4 regions of the Desulfosporosinus youngiae DSM 17734 genome follow, and region 1 is predicted to be linked to each of the others. Evidence: riboswitches for the same ligand, from Rfam matches in the RefSeq annotation. Region 1 holds a riboswitch; each other region holds the start of a gene.
What was found. Region 1 has a riboswitch for molybdenum cofactor ahead of DESYODRAFT_RS16980 (FecCD family ABC transporter permease). Riboswitches for the same ligand answer to the same signal wherever they lie in the genome.
Positions count from the first base shown of each region.

Region 1 (4,737 bases):
GCAGAATACCCGTGTTGATGATTTTCGTCTCAACAGCATAAAGATCCCTCAGGCTATGCTCTGTGATGACCTGATTGGGGCTGCCCGTTGAATAAATCCCCCCGTCTTTCAGCAGGAGCGCTTTGTGAGAATACAAAAAGGCATGATCGGGAAAATGGGAGGCCATGATGATGCTGAGTCCTTTCTCAGAAAGCCGGTATATCTGGTTCAGCACCATCTGCTGATTGCCGAAATCCAAAGCTGCCGTCGGCTCATCCATGATCAGGATTTTCGGCAGTTGGGCAAGCGCCCGGGCAATCAGCACCAATTGCCGTTCTCCTCCGCTCAGTTCCTGATAGCGCTTGTCAATCAATCTGGCAATGTTAAGCTGCTCAACCACACCCTCTGCGATCCTTTCATCCTCTTTTTGCGGGGAGGCAAACATTCCCAAATAGGCTGTCCTGCCCATTAAAATCACATCCAACACCGAATAGGAAAAGGGCGGATTATTGGCCTGGGGAATATAGCCGATAGTCCGGGCAATTTCAGCTCTGGACCATTGGCTGATGTCCGCCCCGTCAACAGTAACTGATCCGCCTAACATCCGGATCAAGCCCAGCATGGATTTGAACAGGGTGGATTTCCCTACGCCGTTTGCGCCTAAAATGCACAGAACTTCCCCCGCCGCAACCTGGAAATTTATGTTTCTTAAAACCGGCTTGTCCGCCGAATAACCGCAAACCCCATTTTTCAAGGCAAATAGCATTAGGCCGCCTCCTTTCCGCGCAGCATGAGGGAAATAAAGAAGGGCGCGCCGACAATCGCCGTCAAAACACCTAGAGGAATTTCCACACTGGACAGGGAGCGGGCAAAATTATCCACCAAGAGCAGGAAACTACCGCCGATAATCAGGGAAGCGGGCAGCAAAAACTTGTTGTTGGGTCCGACAATCATGCGTGCCAAATGAGGGATGACCAAACCAACCCAGCCGATCAAGCCGCCAATGGAAATAGACGCGGCAGTCAGTATGGTGGCGCAGACAATAACAACAATCCTCAATTGTTTCGTCTCAACACCCAAGGCCTTAGCTTCATCTTCACCCATGGAAAGAACATTCAGCCTCCAGCGCAGCAAGATCAGAGGCACCGCTCCTATCACCATGGGGATAAGCGCCCAGCCGATATCGGTTATGGTAATATTGGCCAAGGTGCCCAACAGCCAGAAAGTGATGGTCGGCAGTTTGTCCAGCGGGTCGGCCAGGAATTTCAGCAAAGACACCAGAGCGCTGGCCAATGAGGATACAAAAATCCCGGAAAGAATCAGGGCCAGAGCGGGGTCGCGCTTAATCCTGCTGCCGACAAGACAGGAACAGCCCACAGCCAGCAAGCTCATGGCAAAAGCCGAAATCTGAATCCAGACCGCTCCCAAGCCGTTAAAAATAGCCAAAGCCGCTCCAAAGGACGCCCCTGCGGAAGCTCCCAGGATATCCGGGGAAACCAGAGGGTTTTTAAAAACGGCCTGATAAGAAGCCCCGGCCAGCGCCAGCAAGCCGCCGATCAAAACTGCCGCAATGATTCTGGGAAATCGTATATAAAAGACAACTGTCTCAAAAGAATCCGGCCAGGTAGGGCTTATAGGGAACACTTTACTCATAAATATCAAGGTAACTTCGCGAAGGCTGATGCCGCTGTAACGTCCAAAATTAAATGAGCCGATGAAAATGACTATTAAAACCCCTAACAGGACAAACAGCTTAAGGTTCAGCAGCCTTTTTTGTTCACTGCGGCTTAAACTTTGCTTCATATTATTCTCCCTTCTTATTTATATATAAAAATGCGACCTGCTTTGAGGAATTAAAAGCAAGCCGCATCAGTATCTTCAGCGGTAAGGCATTCTTCTGCCGCAGCTTTTCCTTCTCAAAAGTGAAGGTTAGACCGTTTCCAATCATAACCCCGTGAGCCCGTAAAGTTCAGACTCAGGTTCTGACAGCATGAGTTATCCTTTTAGCTGTCAGAACACGGAAAAGACCTATTATTTGTATTATTTTACGATATAAAGGTGGAAATTGTCTGTTCGATTTATAACCTGTCCTAAAATATTTGATGATCAGCAGGTCAAATTGTGCAACGTTGCATAATTCGACCTGCCAACCCCCTGAAGGAGGATTTAAAAAGCCAAAAGCAGAACCTTACAAATTAAATATAAGAATTTGAACACGAGGGTGATTGCAAATGAAGGAAGCACTTTTTGACCACGTCGCCGCACATTATGATTCCTGGTATGGTACAGAGCTTGGCTCCGTATCGGACCAAGTTGAACGTCATCTGGCTCAATCCATGTTTAAGGCACCGGGGCCCCGGGTTCTGGAGATCGGCTGCGGTACCGGACAATATACCGGCTGGCTTGTGCAGGAGGGATACGAAGTCACTGCTGTGGATATTTCCGCTGAAATGATGGCTCTGGCCCAAACGAAACTAGCGGCCCTTGCGGAAAACACCGCAAACGCTAAGCCTGTTCACTGGCGTCATGCGGATATTACAGAAATTCTGGATCAACTTGTATTCTATGATGGGATTTTTTCCATGACCGCCTTTGAATTCATACCGGAACCGGAAAAGGTCCTGCAAAAACTTTTTAGTCATTTAAAACCCGGGGGCTGTATGGTGATCGGACTCATCGCCGGCAGGAGTGCTTGGAGTGAATACTATGCGGAGGCAGCCCGCAGCAATCCCGCTTCGGTCTTCGCCCGTGCTGCTCTTTACAGCAAAGAAGAAATAAGCTCCTGGCAAATCGGTGTACCTGCCGAAATCGGCGAATGTCTCTTCTTCCCGCCCAAGGTTCAAACAACAGCCGAAGCCCTGGCTATGGAGGAGAAAAAAGAAGGCAATCCTGGGTTTGTGGTGGCCAAGTGGGTAAAGGACTGATGAAAACCTCAAAGCTTATGGAAATGATCAGGACTAACCCCAATGCCATAGCCTACATCCCTAATCCCTCGGATGAGCTAAAGTTATTGGCTGTTCAACAAAATGGACTTACCTTAAAATATATAGAAAATCCAACTCCAGAGATGCAGAAATTAGCCCTGGACAATAATAGCCGGGCGATTCAATTTATCAATAACCCTACCGAGGATATGATGACCAAAGCAATCAATGACAGCTGGGTTAACTTAGAGTATATTGAAAGCCCAACCGATCCGTTAATCAAATTGGCCATCAATCAAGCCGGCTGGGCTATCAAATATGTTCAGAATCCAAGTGAGGAATTGCAGTTATTAGCCGTACGAAAAAATTACGATTCCATTAAGTTTATCCAGGAGCCTAGTGAGCGTGTCCAGGAAGAGGCTGTAAAAATCAGTTATGATGCCTTAAGATATATTAAGTCTCCAACCCCTCAAGCGGAGCTTCTGGCCATCAAGAAGAACGAGAGGGCTATTACCTTTATCAATAATTTAGATAAACCTAAAATCTTAGAATTTCTGAAAACCAATAGTTTAGTGATTAACTATGTTATGCAGAAACTATCTAACTCTGAATTAGAACAAGTTTTAAAGGAAGTCCTAGCCAGGGAAGATGTAGACGAAAACTATGTCCGGGATTTTTTAAATTGCAGTTATATCCATCAAAACAGCGGCCTTCTGCCCATGGACAAGGTCATGTTTATTTATAAATATGGAAGCAAAAAGGCGAAAAAAATAGCTGTTGATGAAAAGCTGAAGATGCTGTAGGAGTGAGACATCATGAATTTTACAGACACCTTAAAAAGTGTTGACTTAGTGCTATCCACAGGAGAAGTTCCTTTAATCGTTGGGGAAAGCGGCATCGGCAAAACAGCCTTAGCCAGAGAAATTGCTCAGGCAAATCATTGGAGTTTAATTGTTATAAATGGGAATCTCCTTAAAGAAGGGGAAATCGGCGGTCTGCCCACCATAGAATCCTATTCAGGGGTTAACGGCAAAGCAGACCCGGTGGAAAAGAAGGCGACAGTCTATGCCGTCCATCATAAGCTGCGGGAAATCGATGAAGAAATAGCGCGGGGCAAAACCGTTCTTTTATTTATCGACGAAATCAACCGTTGTGAACATACCGTCCAGCAGGAACTGATGAATCTAATCTTAAATCGAGAAATCAATGGCTATAACCTGCCTGAAGGGGTAAAAATCTTAGCAGCCATGAATCCTTCCAATAAATACGGTTCGGATTTTGATTACCAGGTGGTCGATATGGATGCCGCTCAAGAAAATAGATTTGTCTGGTTATTCATGGAGCCTGATTATCATCAGTGGATCACTTGGGCCATTGAGGCCGGAATTGAGCAGAAGGTTATCGAGTTTATCTCTGTCTTCCCCGAATATTTGCATAAGATCAACGAAGATGATCTTAGAGCCACGCCCAGAAGCTATGAGCGAATTTCCAGCAGTTATAAGGTCTATAAAGAGAACAACGATTCCATACCCAGATCCGTGTTTTTAAATGTTGTCCAAGGAAACGTCGGACGCTTAATAGCCGAAGAGTTTATGAGCTTTGTGGAATCCGATTATCGCCCGCTTATCTCTTATGAGGATGTTTTTTCAGGACATTTTCTGCCTGAATCCCTCAGAGAAAACGTAAAAAAGGAAAGTCATACCCGGCTTTATCTAGCCGCCAAAAATATTCTCAAACGCTTAGAAGCAGCTATCTTCAATGATCGTGATGATTCGGGTTTTTACGTGGACAGACTGATTGAGTTTTTAAACCTCTATCCCGTGGATTTAAAGAT
Region 1 covers NZ_CM001441.1:3,625,137-3,629,873, forward strand. The annotation lists gene DESYODRAFT_RS16975 (ABC transporter ATP-binding protein) at 1-745, opposite strand, end outside; gene DESYODRAFT_RS16980 (FecCD family ABC transporter permease) at 745-1,782, opposite strand; molybdenum cofactor riboswitch at 1,873-2,014, opposite strand; gene DESYODRAFT_RS16985 (class I SAM-dependent methyltransferase) at 2,211-2,903, shown strand; gene DESYODRAFT_RS16990 (hypothetical protein) at 2,903-3,706, shown strand; gene DESYODRAFT_RS16995 (ATP-binding protein) at 3,719-4,737, shown strand, end outside.

Region 2 (4,737 bases), 140 kb from region 1:
GCCGGTTAATGAGCAGTCCTCAGCAAATTCCAGCAGCTATTGAAAAAAACTCAAACCTGATTAAATATGCCAGCTTTGGCGTCCTGACCAGCGGAATAACTCTTTGGACTCCGGAGGCGCAGAAAAGCGTCTGTCTGACAGCAGTGCAAGCATCGGCTTCTCAGGCGGTATCCCTCCTGTTAAGTAATGGAAATAATGATTTCCTTTCCCTCAGAATAACAGAGCCTTTCAGTACGGTAAGTCAAAGTTTTTATTCTCCTTATAATCTCAGTCCAAACACTCCTCTTATGGTAAGAACATCTGATGAGCAAATAAAATGCAATACTTCCGGGGCTGTTACAGCTACTCAGACAGCCTATAACGGCAGGACTGATTTCACCAATGTTAATAATGCCGTGGGACTTCATAATGGCAGCGTTGCCTCTTTAGCCTCAGGCTTGCTTACACAGACCGGAGGAAATATCATCTTAGGGTACAGCCTGCTTCCGGCAATGTCTAATTATTTGGATATTGAGCAGGTTGTTATAAAATTCTACTGCAGACTCAGTCTGACCGTTGCCGTAGGGGTCAGTTCAATGATCTTTTCCTGGCGGCCCAATGCTCAGGCAGCCTGGACCGGACTGGGGCAGGTAAGCCGTTCCTTAATCGGTACTGCCGATTATCTGACAAATCCCCTTGAACAGGATATAACCGCTGCAGTACTGGGGGCACCTGCTCCCTGGGACGTAATAAATAATCTTCAGACATCATTTGTGGGAAGCCATACCGGGCTGGGCCTGGGCAATACGATTCAATTAGATGCTGTAGAGGTTGCAATCTGCACCACCGGCAAAAATCAAATGACACTTTTTGGATATGAAGCTTAATCGCCCTAGGCGGAGGCCTTTTGATTACTTTGCAGGGGTTACCCGCGGCAATTACATTGTCAGGTATATCCTTAGTCACCACACTCCCCACGCCTATCGTCAGGTTATCTCCGATTGTCACTCCCGGGCAGATAATGGTTCCGCCGCCAATCCAAACATTATTTGTCTCTCCGCGGGGTCAGTAGGATGCCCAACCGTATAGATTTGAACATTTGGTCCTAAAAACGCCTGATAGCATTTTCTCTTTTTCACTTTTAACCATATGCTTCACCCCTATTACTGAGTAATAAGGATATTTTTGCTGAAATCCATGGTATTAGAAACCAGGGTTTTCTTGAACATTGATAAATCATTCGATCTTTTGCTAAGTGAAATATCTGCTAAAAAATCCGGATAAATGTCATGGAGTCGGTCAATATAGCGTATTCTTGGCCTTCTTTCCCGCTTTCCATTCCTTCCAGTTTTACGGATCTTCTGACTCAATAAAAATATACCTCTCCAATCTAGTTCTTTAAAAAAGCGTGTTACACGAAAATTAATAAAAACATTGATAAACAGGAATTTTGTGCAGTATAATAACAGAGGAAACGTATAATTCATGTTTACGTAGGTTCGACAATCAGATCCATAAGCCTCATTTTTCTTACCAATATTAAATATAAACAAACAAAGCTATTATCCAACATTTGAATGTTCCCGAGATAATCAGATAACAGTCAATGGTGCTGGTTTTAACGGTAAATTCAAGATTTAAAATTAAAAAACGAATCTCCGAGCCGGGATGAACCTAAAGAGCAATCTATGGACACCGGACAGGGTCTAGAACCCTCGGGGTATACTTGGAAACGGGTATGCCTTCACGTTTTGAAAAGGAGGTGGATTAAAGCCAACTGGATTTAAAATCAGTTATGGCTCCGCTTTCTATTGGCGGAGCCATTTATTTTTTTCGAGTACCAATGCATTTCAAAATTGTTAGGTGGTGAATTTCATTGGCAAGTATAAAAATGAAACAAGTCATGGAATTTTTCTCAGAGAATCATGATATTGACCTAAATGATGCAGAAGAATATTTTATGGCAATTATTTCTGTGGGATTGTCTTTAAATAAGGAAATGAGAAAAGATATAGCTTCCATTTATAATCAGAATAAATTAATGTTCTTTGAAAACGCTAAAAACTTTTCAGGATATAATCATGTCTTACTAAGTAACGGTGACTTGGAACAAGAAATTTATGCTAAAAAAACTTTGGGTATTTTACTAAGCGCCGAACAATCCGAGCTGATAAAAGTGAAGGTCTTACGGCTCATCAAGAAATATTACAAAGATGTATATATTCATGCTCAAAATAATAATTACGATGGATTTAGAAAAAATTTGCCAGCAATAGAAGACACCAATAAAAACCTCAAGTTAACTGAAACGCTGATTGTTTTATATTTTTACACCATGAAACAAATGAATGAAAATTTACTCAACCTGCAAGTTGTGGAAAACGCATTTAATGTGGCAAGTTTGTTTATTAACATTAACCCTATTAATACTGATATTGAAAGTGAATTAAAAAGAGAAAATAGATTAGCCAAAGTAAAACAGATAGTCAAGAATGAACTTGGAGTAATAAAAAATTCCTCAGATATTCTTTATAGTAAGAATAAAGAGATAAAAAATATTGTAAGTTGTTTACGCAATCTCCTTTTAATCCATAAATTAGATGTTGATTCCATTTCTCCTAAGCTTAACCAAAATGATTTAGATAAAGTTATGCTGGCATTTATAAAAACTACGAGAAAATCGGAATTTGATAAAACTCAGGTTGTGCAATCATTCGGTGCCGGATATATTGTAAAAATGCTGCTTAATGAATACTTAAGAGCAAGGGAACTTTATCTTACTTATAGTGATGAAGATGCCCTATATTCCGAATTGAAAGCTCTTAAGGAGAAGTTAGATATTGCATCATCAGAAAAAGACACTGTTGAAATCCAGGCACAAAAACTAAAAAGTGAGATTGAAAATTATGAGTTTAAACTGAAAAATGCCTTATCTGAGCAAAGCAGATTTTATGAAGCACAAATTAATGAGCTAAATAAGAAGATCGATAAACTTAAAATAAACCTAAATACTGAAATGAAAAATAGACAGGAACTTTTTCAACTTCGGGAGTTTTTCATCGATCTTAAAAATGATTATTTACCCACAGAGACTTCATTAGATTTATCGAAGTTTATCACCAATAAGAAGCTCTTAATCATCGGAGGGACCCCAAGTTGGAGAAAACGGTTAAAGGCTAAATTTCCCACAATTCTTACGATAGATGGCTTTAATGACAAGATTGAATTTAGAAGTTTTGGAGAGATAGATTTTGTTCTCTTTTATTCAAAATATATGAGCCACAAAACCTATTATAAAACTGTCGATTTCATAAGAGCAAATGATATTCCGGCAGGTTATATTGGTAAAACAAATATCGATTTAGTCGAATTAGAAATAGCTGAAGAATTAAATAAGAGATTAGCAGCTCATTAGTGGGGGTTTGATCATGATTTCCAAAGTGTATCAATAATTTCGTCCGTAAGGTGCATCCATTTTGTCTATTTTCAGCGTAAACCTATTGCTATATGGGGAGTTATCTATTCAGTGATCATCCATAAAAAAACCGTACACAACCCTTCCTGCACTGGAATACGGCGAATACCCTAAGGGCCTGCTCTTTCTCCTGCATGGCCTGGCTCCCTATCTTTCAAGGCCTGCTGGAGCTCCTGTTTCGTCATGCCGGCCACATCGTTTTGGGCGATGAATTCCTTCCGCTCCTCTTCCGATAATCCCAGAAGGAGTAAACTTAAGTCAATTCACTCAAAAACACCTCAACTTGGCTATTTTCTGTAAATTTTCAGGTAAACCCAGCCCGCATAAGTAGCAGCAACAAACCCTTACTTTGAATCTTTTCTTTGCACTCCAATTGATTGTGTATCTTGTGACGATAGCTCGCTTATCCTCTCATCAATGACACGCTTTCCTTCAATTGAATTTATATACTCTCTGATCTCATCCCTTATAGAATTAGTTTTATCAAATGATGATTTTTTTGTTCTTTCTGTTTTGAACCCAATTAGTGCTATTGCGATACCTAAGCTAACTAATGTAATAGCGTCACTCAATGCATTAACTTGTTTTACAGGAATATTGATTTTCAGATAGGGTAAAACGATTACAGCTATCAGTGAACCCGCAAGGAGGACTGAAGGTAGGTGATTTAATGTTTTATTCAGTTTAACCTCTCTCTTTACTGCTATACCTTCGATGTAGAACTCTATTAGGTCAGATAATATTAGAAAAAACGCTGCAAGCGAAACATATAGCAACCACTTCCCAGTTGCATTTATAAAGGGTGTAAGTCTTAGCACTGATAATAAAATAAAACAAAATCCAGCGAATTTTGTAAACGTTATGGTCAAGCAATGTTTCCCCCTTTATCTTATTGACCTTGGTAATTGAAATAATTGTTTTGGCCACCGACTCGTTTTGACTACAACATCCTTGATGTGCTATTCCTTTACCTCCTTTAGGTTTATATATTATTGTGCATACCCCGGTTTCTTGTACAAGCGTTTAGCTCAAATATAAATTCAATATTTACTGTAATTTTAGAAAGACAGAAAATAATTACAAAGCTCAATCCCCGTTTCGCATGTTACTAATGACTGAAGGAATCGTTTCCAGCAGATAATCCATATCCTCTTCACTGTTATGTTCATTCAGACTAATCCTCAGGCTGCCATAAGCAAGGGACTCCGATGCGCCGGTTGCCAGCAGTATCCGGGAAGGGTTGATGGAGCCTGCAGTGCATGCGCTTGCCGAGCTTGCCAAGA
Region 2 covers NZ_CM001441.1:3,769,272-3,774,008, forward strand. The annotation lists gene DESYODRAFT_RS17600 (hypothetical protein) at 9-866, shown strand; partial or broken gene DESYODRAFT_RS27480 (LbetaH domain-containing protein) at 886-1,088, opposite strand; molybdenum cofactor riboswitch at 1,624-1,757, shown strand; gene DESYODRAFT_RS17610 (hypothetical protein) at 1,856-3,394, shown strand; partial or broken gene DESYODRAFT_RS27485 (DUF3102 domain-containing protein) at 3,598-3,708, opposite strand; gene DESYODRAFT_RS17615 (hypothetical protein) at 3,799-4,323, opposite strand; gene DESYODRAFT_RS17620 (aminotransferase class V-fold PLP-dependent enzyme) at 4,541-4,737, opposite strand, start outside.
Region 2: linked by a shared signal. The riboswitch ahead of DESYODRAFT_RS17610 (hypothetical protein) and the one ahead of DESYODRAFT_RS16980 (FecCD family ABC transporter permease) in region 1 are both predicted to bind molybdenum cofactor.

Region 3 (4,737 bases), 890 kb from region 1:
TTCTTCAACGTATAAGAAACATTATTGGATATAGTGAGCCTCCAGACTATTCTAATGGAGATAATAAAAACTATAATTATATTGCTAAGTTATTATAACCTATTGTATAATGACATTGCAGTTGGGTCTTGTTGGTTGACGTTAGTTAGTATTATATTATGTTAATCTATATAAATCTGAAATATATGAATTCATTGCACAAATGTATAGATTGAGTAATATAAACGAACTTAGACTAATTTGGACTAATATAAATCAACTGAAATATAAATTTACATATGTTAGGAGGAGTTCGAATGAAAAAGGTTTCATGGATGTTAGTGTTTAGTTTTCTTTTAATTTTAACTACGATTGGCTGCAGTTCGGGAAATAATGCCCCATCGGCAAACACTCCCAAGGCTGAACCCACAGAGATCATGGTGTCTGCCGCAGCCAGCCTGAAGGATTCATTGACCGAAATCCAGAAAGAGTATGCCGCAAAGGTTCCCGAAGTTAAGCTTACCTTCGTCTTTGGAGCTTCAGGTACACTGCAGCAACAAATTGAACAAGGAGCCCCGGCAGACCTTTTTATTTCTGCAGGAAAAGCTCAGATGGATGCTTTGGAACAAAAGGATTTGTTGGTTAAAGAGAGTAGGCTCGACTTAGTAGGCAATGAATTAGTCTTGGTTGCAGGGAAGGATAACAGTAAGGTTACATCCTTTGAAGATCTGACTAAGGCAAATGTTCAAAAGATCGGTATTGGAACACCTGAGTCTGTACCCGCCGGAAAATATGCCCAGGAAGCCTTGACAAGTCTTAAACTTTGGGATACATTACAGCCTAAGTTTGTAATGGCTAAGGATGTGACCCAGGTTCTGAATTATGTGGAAACAGGTAATGTAGAGGCAGGACTCGTATACCGGTCCGATGCTTTAGGGTCATCGAAAGTCAAAGTCGTAACGGCAGCTCCGGAGAGCAGTCATAAGCCTATTACTTACCCGGCAGCGGTTATTTCGGCAACTAAAAATAAACAACTTGCCGAAGACTTTTTAAAATACTTACAGGGTTCGGAAGCTCAACAGTTATTTGTAAACTATGGATTTAAAACATTAGCTAAATAACTAAAACGTTGGCCAAATAATTACTTTCCGGGGGAATCCAATGGAATTTAGCGTTATTCCCATTATTCTATCTTTGAAAGTTGCCTTTGCTGCCGTCGTTATTGTCGCATTCTCTTCTATACCAATAGCCGCCTTTATGGCTAAGCGCGAGTTTTGGGGCAAAGATATTGTAGAGTCAATCATTACTTTGCCCCTGGTGCTCCCTCCCTCAGTTGTTGGCTTTATGCTGTTGTTTGTTTTTGGGAAGAATGGCCCGTTAGGCAAGTTATTCGAACATTGGTTTAATGTCAGGATAGTCTTTACTTTGGCGGGGGCCGTAATAGCAGCCGCCGTTGTGGCTTTTCCCTTAATGTATCAATCCGTAAAGGTTGCTATTGAAAGTGTTGATCAAAACCTGGAGAAAGCGGCGCGTACTCTGGGGGCTGGAGAACTAAGGGTGTTTTTCACCATAACTCTTCCCTTAGCCTTGAATGGCATTATAGCGGGCTTAGTTTTAGCCTTTGCCCGGTCTCTGGGGGAGTTTGGAGCGACGCTGATGATTGCCGGGAATATTCCTGGTAAGACGCAAACTATGCCCATTGCTATTTATTTCGCTAATGAGGCCGGCGACACAGGGGAAGCAGGCATATTGGTTGTCATTATGACTATTTTTAGTTTTCTGGTCATTTATGGATTAAACCGATGGGGGAAAGGATCACGACGAGACTCCCGAGGAGGTGGAGCGTAATGCTAAAGGCTCATTTTAAAAAGAAGCTGCCTTCCTTTGAGCTGGAAGCCGATATCACCTTAAAGAGCGGTATTCTCGCCCTGGTCGGTCCTTCCGGTGCCGGCAAGACGACGATCCTGCAATGTATAGCAGGCCTCCAGACTCCTTCATGGGGGGAAATTAATATCAATGATAAAATCATCTTCTCTTCTGAGCATAGGGCAGATATTCCTATCAGAAAGCGGCGCATAGGGTATGTTTTCCAAGACTATGCTCTCTTTCCCCACATGTCGGTGGAAAAGAATGTGATGTACGGTAAGCCTCAAAAAGGAAGTATTCCCAATAAGGTTCTTGCCGTTTCCAATGTTCTGGAGATGTTGAAAATTGCTCATCTCAGAAATCGCTATCCCAATCAGATTTCGGGAGGAGAAAAGCAACGGGTTGCTCTCGCTCGTGCCTTAATGACTGAGCCGGAACTTTTGCTGCTTGATGAACCTCTTTCCGCTCTGGATCAGGACACGCGGAGTACCCTCCAGCAGGAGTTGCTTAAGCTTCAAACCCAATGGCAGATTCCTTTTATTTTGGTCACTCATGATGCCCGGGAGGCGGAAATGCTTGGCAGTCAGATCATTAAGCTGGATAAGGGCAAACAAGAGGAAATTAAGAAACTTTAGACAAAAAAATTACCAGGAAGTACTTTACAGATAACTGAAGCGGATTAATTGGTCCGAAAAATTGAAGAATGACCTCCGAGCCAGAATGACCTAAAGAGCAATTCCAAGGTCACTGGACAGGATCGCAGATCCTCAGGGTATTCCGGGAAACTGGTATGCCTTCACAGTTTGAAGAGGAGTAGTTCGGGTTAGACTGGGATACCAGTTTATTTAGCTCCCTTTTCGGGAGCTTTATTTTTTATACCATACTATTTACTAATATCATAACTAGATAAGGTAAGGGGGGTTGCGGTGTTTATAATGATTTAATGGGAATGGACTTTGCCCCGCTGCTAATTTCCCTAAGAGCAGCCACCATTTCAACGATTGTGACTTTTTTCTCAGGAATTGCGGCTGCCTGCTTTGTTTCAGGCTACAGGGGGAAATTCAAAGGGCTGATTGACGGTGTACTTACTCTGCCTTTAGTTTTACCGCCTACAGTTGTCGGGTTCCTGCTCCTGGTACTGTTTGGCAAGAACGGCCCCTTGGGAAGACTCCTGATGGCAGTTGGGCAAACGGTTATATTTTCCTGGCCGGCAACGGTTATTGCAGCTTCAGTGGTTGCCTTTCCCTTAATGTATCGAACGGTTAGAAGCGCCTTTGAACAAATTGATCAAAATATTATTAATGCTGCACGTACACTGGGTGTCTCAGAGTGGAAAATCTTTTGGAAGATAACCATCCCGCTTTCCTGGCCGGGGGTGGCGGCCGGTACTGTCTTAGCTTTCGCCAGGGCTTTAGGGGATTTTGGGGCTACGCTTATGATTGGCGGCAACATACCCGGAAAAACACTGACCATTCCTGCGGCGATTTTCTTTGCAGCCGAAAGCGGAGAAATGAGAAGGGCTCTGATATGGGTGATACTTATTTTTATAATTTCCTTGATCGTTATGACGTTAATGAACTATTGGACGGATTACCAGCGCAAGATGACTGCTGTTACTGGCAGGAAGTAATATGAAATTATGGGTGGATATTCAAAAGAAACTTCCGGGTTTTACCTTAGATGTTAAGTTTGAGACAGATGGGGAGATTCTTGGACTTTTAGGGGCTTCCGGGTCAGGTAAAAGTATGATTTTGCGCTGTATCGCTGGCATCGATACGCCTGATACAGGAAGGATTATTCTCAACGACCGAACGTTGTTCGACTCCAAGCGAAGAATTGATCTCCCTTGCCGCAAGAGAAAAGTGGGTTATTTATTCCAGAATTATGCCCTTTTCCCTAATATGACGGTGGAAGATAATATTGGATTTGGCATTGAAGACAGAAAGCGCGCAGATAGAATAGCCATAATCGAGGAAAAAGTGAAGATGATCAAGCTGGAGGGTTTAGAAAAGAGGTATCCAAATCAACTTTCCGGGGGACAACAACAGCGGGTTGCTCTGGCCAGGGCTTTAGCTATTGAGCCGGAGGCGCTGCTCTTAGATGAACCATTTTCCGCACTTGACGACTATTTAAGAAACCACATGGTCAAACAATTGACCGAAACCTTATCAGGCTATCAAGGAGTTACCCTGTTCGTGACCCATAACATGGATGAAATCTATAGCATTTGCCATAGATTAGTCGTATTGTCTTCAGGGAAGATTGAAGCAAAAGGGGGGACAGAGGAGGTATTCAGCTCTCCGCCTTCACTCGTATCCGCACAATTAACAGGCTGCAGAAATTTCTCTCCGGCCATCTACAAATCGCCCTTTGAGTTGGAGGCAACGGATTGGGGGATAAACTTAAAAACCAAGAGAGAAATCCCGAAACAGATTGAGTTTGTAGGTATTCATGCTCATGCTCTTGAATTGGCGTTAACGGAAAAAGAGGACAATGTGTTTGAAGGCCGGCTTAATTTCATCAGTGAGACTCCTTCCCGGGTGACAGTCTATCTCGTTACGGAAAAGGAAGCCCGGAGACAGGAGAATCACCAAATTCAGTGGGAGATCACCAAACAAATGTGGTCTGAATTGAAGGATAAACCACAGCCCTGGAAGCTGAAGATGAATCCGGAAAAGCTGATAATTATCTGATGCCGCGTTACCGGCAAGTACAAAAGAAAGAGGGGAGATTCAATGAGACTATCTAATCTAATTAGGAAAACTGATAAAACCCGGGCTGCCCTGGGGCGGATGGCTTTTTCCCTGGTATTGCTTGTTTTATTTATTTCCGGGTGTTCAAGTGCTGTCAATGAAACCCCAAAACCGGAAGTCAGTCAAGCTGACCAGGCTA
Region 3 covers NZ_CM001441.1:2,737,084-2,741,820, forward strand. The annotation lists gene modA (molybdate ABC transporter substrate-binding protein) at 297-1,100, shown strand; gene modB (molybdate ABC transporter permease subunit) at 1,141-1,827, shown strand; gene DESYODRAFT_RS12615 (ATP-binding cassette domain-containing protein) at 1,827-2,480, shown strand; molybdenum cofactor riboswitch at 2,542-2,675, shown strand; gene modB (molybdate ABC transporter permease subunit) at 2,789-3,475, shown strand; gene DESYODRAFT_RS12625 (sulfate/molybdate ABC transporter ATP-binding protein) at 3,477-4,538, shown strand; gene modA (molybdate ABC transporter substrate-binding protein) at 4,581-4,737, shown strand, end outside.
Region 3: linked by a shared signal. The riboswitch ahead of modB (molybdate ABC transporter permease subunit) and the one ahead of DESYODRAFT_RS16980 (FecCD family ABC transporter permease) in region 1 are both predicted to bind molybdenum cofactor.

Region 4 (4,737 bases), 2.6 Mb from region 1:
TAAAAACTATTAATAGTTAAATTAGGATTAAAAAGTTTTGATGTATTTCATCCCATTACTGCTGAATTGTTGACCCACATTCACTTGCTTCTCCTTTGAGAATCTGAATTCCATGGGGAATTGCAGGCGCAATCGCTGCGAAGCATTCGCGAACTGCTTTAACACTGCCTGGCATATTAATAATCAGGGTTCGCTTTCTAAGAACTGCAATTGCTCTGCTTAACATTGCCTTTGGAGTCACTTTAAGACTCTCCATCCGCATGACTTCGGCAATACCCGGGACCATTCGATCTGCGACAGCCAGAGTCGCCTCTGGTGTGACATCCCGCATTGAAAACCCCGTACCCCCGGTCGTTAAGATCAAATCCAGGCCAAGTTCATCTGCCCAATGGCGCATGGTTTTCTCCAGCAACACCTGGTCATCAGGAAGCACTACATACTCCACAACCTCTCCATCGATTTCCTGAACAAGCTTAGCAAGGGCAGGTCCGGAAAGGTCTTCCCTTTCCCCACGTGACCCCTTGTCACTAGCCGTTATAACTCCCACGCGAAGCATCAATTGATCACCTCAATGCTATCTCCGACTCGAACAACTCCGCCCTCCAATAACCGAATAAAAATTCCTTCTTTCGGCATCACACAATCTCCAGCTTGATGGTAGATGGCGCATTTTGTGTGGCATTCCTTACCAATTTGTGTTACCTCTCCAATGCTTGTATCTCCAATTTTTATTTTTGTTCCAATCGGCAGAGTAAATAATTCAATACCTTCTGTTGTTAAATTCTCTGCGAAATCCCCTGGGCCTACCTTCAACCCTTTATCTTGCATGGACTTAATACTCTCCATCGCCAGTAAACTGACCATCCGGTGCCAGTCTCCGCCATGAGCATCGCCTTCAAGCCCAAAGCCCACTTTTAAGATGCCTTCACCCACATTCTTTTTGCGCATCCCTTTTCGTTCACTTGTACAAACAGCTACTATTTTTCCCATAATAATATGCCTCTCCTTCATGCTCAATTATTAGTCCATACGGCAGTTAGTCAAACTTATGCAAGACTTAGTGCCACTTACTTTCTGCTTATAATGTTTAGTGGCAGTTAGTCTCGTATATAGGAGACTACATTTCTGAAGCCCCGCTTCAGAAATGTCTAGTCGAACTTATGCAGGGACTTACTGCCACTTACTTTCCGCCTAAAATGTTTAGTGGCAGTTAGTCCCGTACAAAATGCCCGCTTTTTCCCCCCAGCTTTTCTGCCAGAAAAATTCCCTGGATCGTCATCGTCTTATCGATTGCTTTGCACATGTCATAAATGGTCAAGGCAGCAATACTAACTGCTGTTAATGCTTCCATTTCCACACCGGTTTTTCCGTGGACTTTCACGCTAGCTTCGATATCTATCTCACCAGGTTCCACCAGTTTAAAACTTAATTTAGCACCGGTAATCGCTAAGGGATGGCACATTGGAATCAGTTGTGAGGTCTGCTTTGCCGCCATAATCCCCGCAACTTGGGCCACTGCTAAGACGTCTCCTTTAGCAATCTGCCCTGAGCGAATTCTTTCCAGGGTTTCTGGTTTCATCAGTATCTTACCTTGGGCAACAGCAACCCTAGCAGTTTCTGCCTTGTCACTGACATCCACCATCCGTGCGCGTCCTTCTTCATCAAAATGTGTTAATTCCATTGCTTACCCTCCGATCTGAGACATTACACGTGTATCTTGCCAAGCTTCATTGTTCATATGATGTTCTGCTGGTTTATGCCAAACCGCCTGTGCAAATACCTTCAGAATATCCTGATCCGAACTGCCCGAACGCAGGACCTCTCTTAAATCAACTTCATGTTTACTATGCAAACACGGTCTTAATTTACCGTCTGCCGTCAAACGCACACGATTGCACGTGCTGCAAAAATGACGACTCAGGGCGCTGATAAAGCCGATACTTCCTTTATAACCGCTTGGCTGAAAATATTCAGCAGGGCCTCCGCCGGCAATCACTTTAGTTGGAGCATCTTCATTGAGCCCTAGTAGTTCTTTCATTTCTTTAATTGAGACAAAATCACTCCGATGCTCCGAGCTGACACCAATCGGCATGAGTTCAATAAATCGAACATGAAGCGGATATTGTTTAGCCAGCTTTAGAAAGCTGGGCAGTTCTTCCGTATTAAATCCGCGCACAACGACAACATTAACTTTGACCGGATTAAGGCCGGCCTCCAGCGAACGAAAGATTCCCTGAATCACTTTTGAGACATCCCCTCCGCGAGTATTCTCAAAAAAGCGGGTTTTATCCATCGTATCCAAGCTAATATTAACTCGGTGAACTCCTGCAGCCTTTAAATCAAAAGCCATTTCCGGAAGTAATAATCCGTTCGTTGTGAGCATGAGATCTTCAACTCCAGGAAGTTGAGCCCCCTCGCGCAGGAATTCCAAAATGTCCTTGCGCACAAGAGGTTCTCCGCCTGTAATACGAAATCTCCGAAAACCTAATTGCGTGCTTATCCTCATCAATCTAAGTATTTCTTCGAAAGTAAGAATCAAATCATGCGGCATCCATTGTATCCCTTCTTCAGGCATACAATATTTGCAACGCAGATTACAACGATCCGTCACTGAAATTCTGAGATAATCAATTCGCCTAAGAAATTGATCTTGCATTATGTCTCCTCTTTCTGGATTAGATTTTAAAACAAAAAACCCCACGGTCTGTAAACAACCGGGGGAATATAATCCACCTGTCAACAGACTCCTTTCCAGCAGGAGATATCACAGTTTCCCATAATACCCGAGTGCCTAAGACACTAGTCTGGTCACCATAGCATTGCTTTAGGCAATCCAGCTTCGGAGCGAAACGATTCAATTTAACCTTCACTTTAACCTTTAAGAAATAATTCGTGATAAAGTCGAAAATTCCTTTTATTAATATATTACATTTTGTCTTTTTAATAGAAACTGATTCAGATTCTTGAAAAATTAGTGTACACTATAAAAAAAAGGTCCAAGGAGGTTAAAATGCCAAACGAAACGGTTACCCTTTCCATTCTTAAAGCCGATGGAGCATTAATAGAAGGAAGAGAAGATACAGTTGTCCGAGAGGTTCCATTAACTATTCACTATAATCGAGATGAGATCGCCACCCTATTGTGTTCACCTTCCCAGACTGTGGAACTTACTCTTGGGTTTTTATTCAACGAAGGGTTCATCCGGGTTCCTGAGGACGTGTACGAAATTCGCCAAGATTCTTCAGACCACATGGTTTGGGTTGAGGGTAAACCTTGTGTTTTACAGAAAGAACTTATGAGCAAACGATTTGTATCTGCCTGCTGCGGTAAAAGCAGAGCTTCGTTTTGTTTTGCCAATGATGCACTTATGGTTAAACCTCTTGTCTCAACTTATAGCATCCCACTTCAGGAAGCTTATAATTATGCTAAATTTTTACAATCCTATCTTCCTCTCTTTCAGGAGACGGGTGGGGTACACAGCGGCGGAGTTGGCAATAAAGGCGATATACTCCTAACCAGCTATGATATTGGCAGGCACAATGTCTTTGATAAGCTCAGCGGTGAAGCCTTTCGCACTAAGTTGAGCCTTGAAAACCATGTTATCTTCTTTAGCGGCAGAGTTTCCTCCGAAATCCTGCTTAAGGTTGCCAAAATGAATGTTCCCATCCTCATTGCCCGTGGCGCGCCGACAGATATGGCCCTTTCTCAAGCAACTGCTTTGAACATTACGATTGTGGGGTTTGCAAGGGAACAACGCTTAAATATTTACACCTGCCCGGAACGAATTATTTTCTGAACATTAAAAATAAGATTTTAGCTCAGTTTTCGAAGAGTAGATTTATCATTTATGGATAGCTGCCCAGTCTTCGGGTGTATTCACGTTGCAAAAGACGTTTATCGAATCCGAAACCCCCTCCAGTTCCTGTTCTTCCACATACTTCACGGAACAGGCAGGATAGAGATCTATGATCTTGAGGCACCCTGCCTCAAGATTCTTTTTTATTATGGGAAGGCAACAGCGATGATAATAGGCGTGTAACGGATGGAGGCCTGACTTAAGCTTTGGAACGACAACATCATAGTCTGAAATCCATTTTGCCAAGCTGCGGATAATGTCTGCTTTTAAAAATGGCATATCACAGGCGACAAAAAAAACCTCATCATATGCGGCCGCTGTTAAACCCTGATATAGCCCTTCCAGCGGGCCTCGGCCGAGAACTTCATCCTGAATAATAGGTACCCCAAAGTGGGCAAAACGTTCTGGAGTGTTGCTGCTAATGATTACTTCCGAAAATACGTTTCGCAAAACCTCTAAACTCCGTTCTGCCAGAGACCTTCCGTCTATTTCGAGAAAAGCCTTTTCTTTTTTCATACGCGAGCTTTTTCCGCCTGCTAATAAAACTCCAGTCGCCTTCAATTTCGGAAGTTGTTTTTCGAAGTCTCGTAGTAGTTTAGTAATTTCTGAAGACCTCCTCATATTCAGTAGACGAAAAGCGGGTTAGAATCCGTTTCCCTACAATGGTTACCGGAACTCCGATGGCATCAGTTACTTTTCTTAATTCTTTGAAATTCTTAGGAATGAAAATATTTTTCTCTGTAAACATAATCCCTCTCCCCGAAAGGAATCGCTTAGCGCGTGCGCAGTAAGGGCAAAGAGGTAGAGTATACATAATTACTTCTTGATTCACAATTTTTCACTCCTCAACTCGTTTGAAGTTGATAGTTCTATCTTCAATG
Region 4 covers NZ_CM001441.1:612,186-616,922, reverse strand. The annotation lists gene DESYODRAFT_RS02955 (MogA/MoaB family molybdenum cofactor biosynthesis protein) at 56-556, opposite strand; gene DESYODRAFT_RS02950 (MOSC domain-containing protein) at 556-990, opposite strand; gene moaC (cyclic pyranopterin monophosphate synthase MoaC) at 1,211-1,681, opposite strand; gene moaA (GTP 3',8-cyclase MoaA) at 1,685-2,656, opposite strand; molybdenum cofactor riboswitch at 2,729-2,857, opposite strand; gene fdhD (formate dehydrogenase accessory sulfurtransferase FdhD) at 3,011-3,796, shown strand; gene mobA (molybdenum cofactor guanylyltransferase) at 3,842-4,477, opposite strand; gene DESYODRAFT_RS02925 (glutaredoxin family protein) at 4,452-4,670, opposite strand.
Region 4: linked by a shared signal. The riboswitch ahead of moaA (GTP 3',8-cyclase MoaA) and the one ahead of DESYODRAFT_RS16980 (FecCD family ABC transporter permease) in region 1 are both predicted to bind molybdenum cofactor.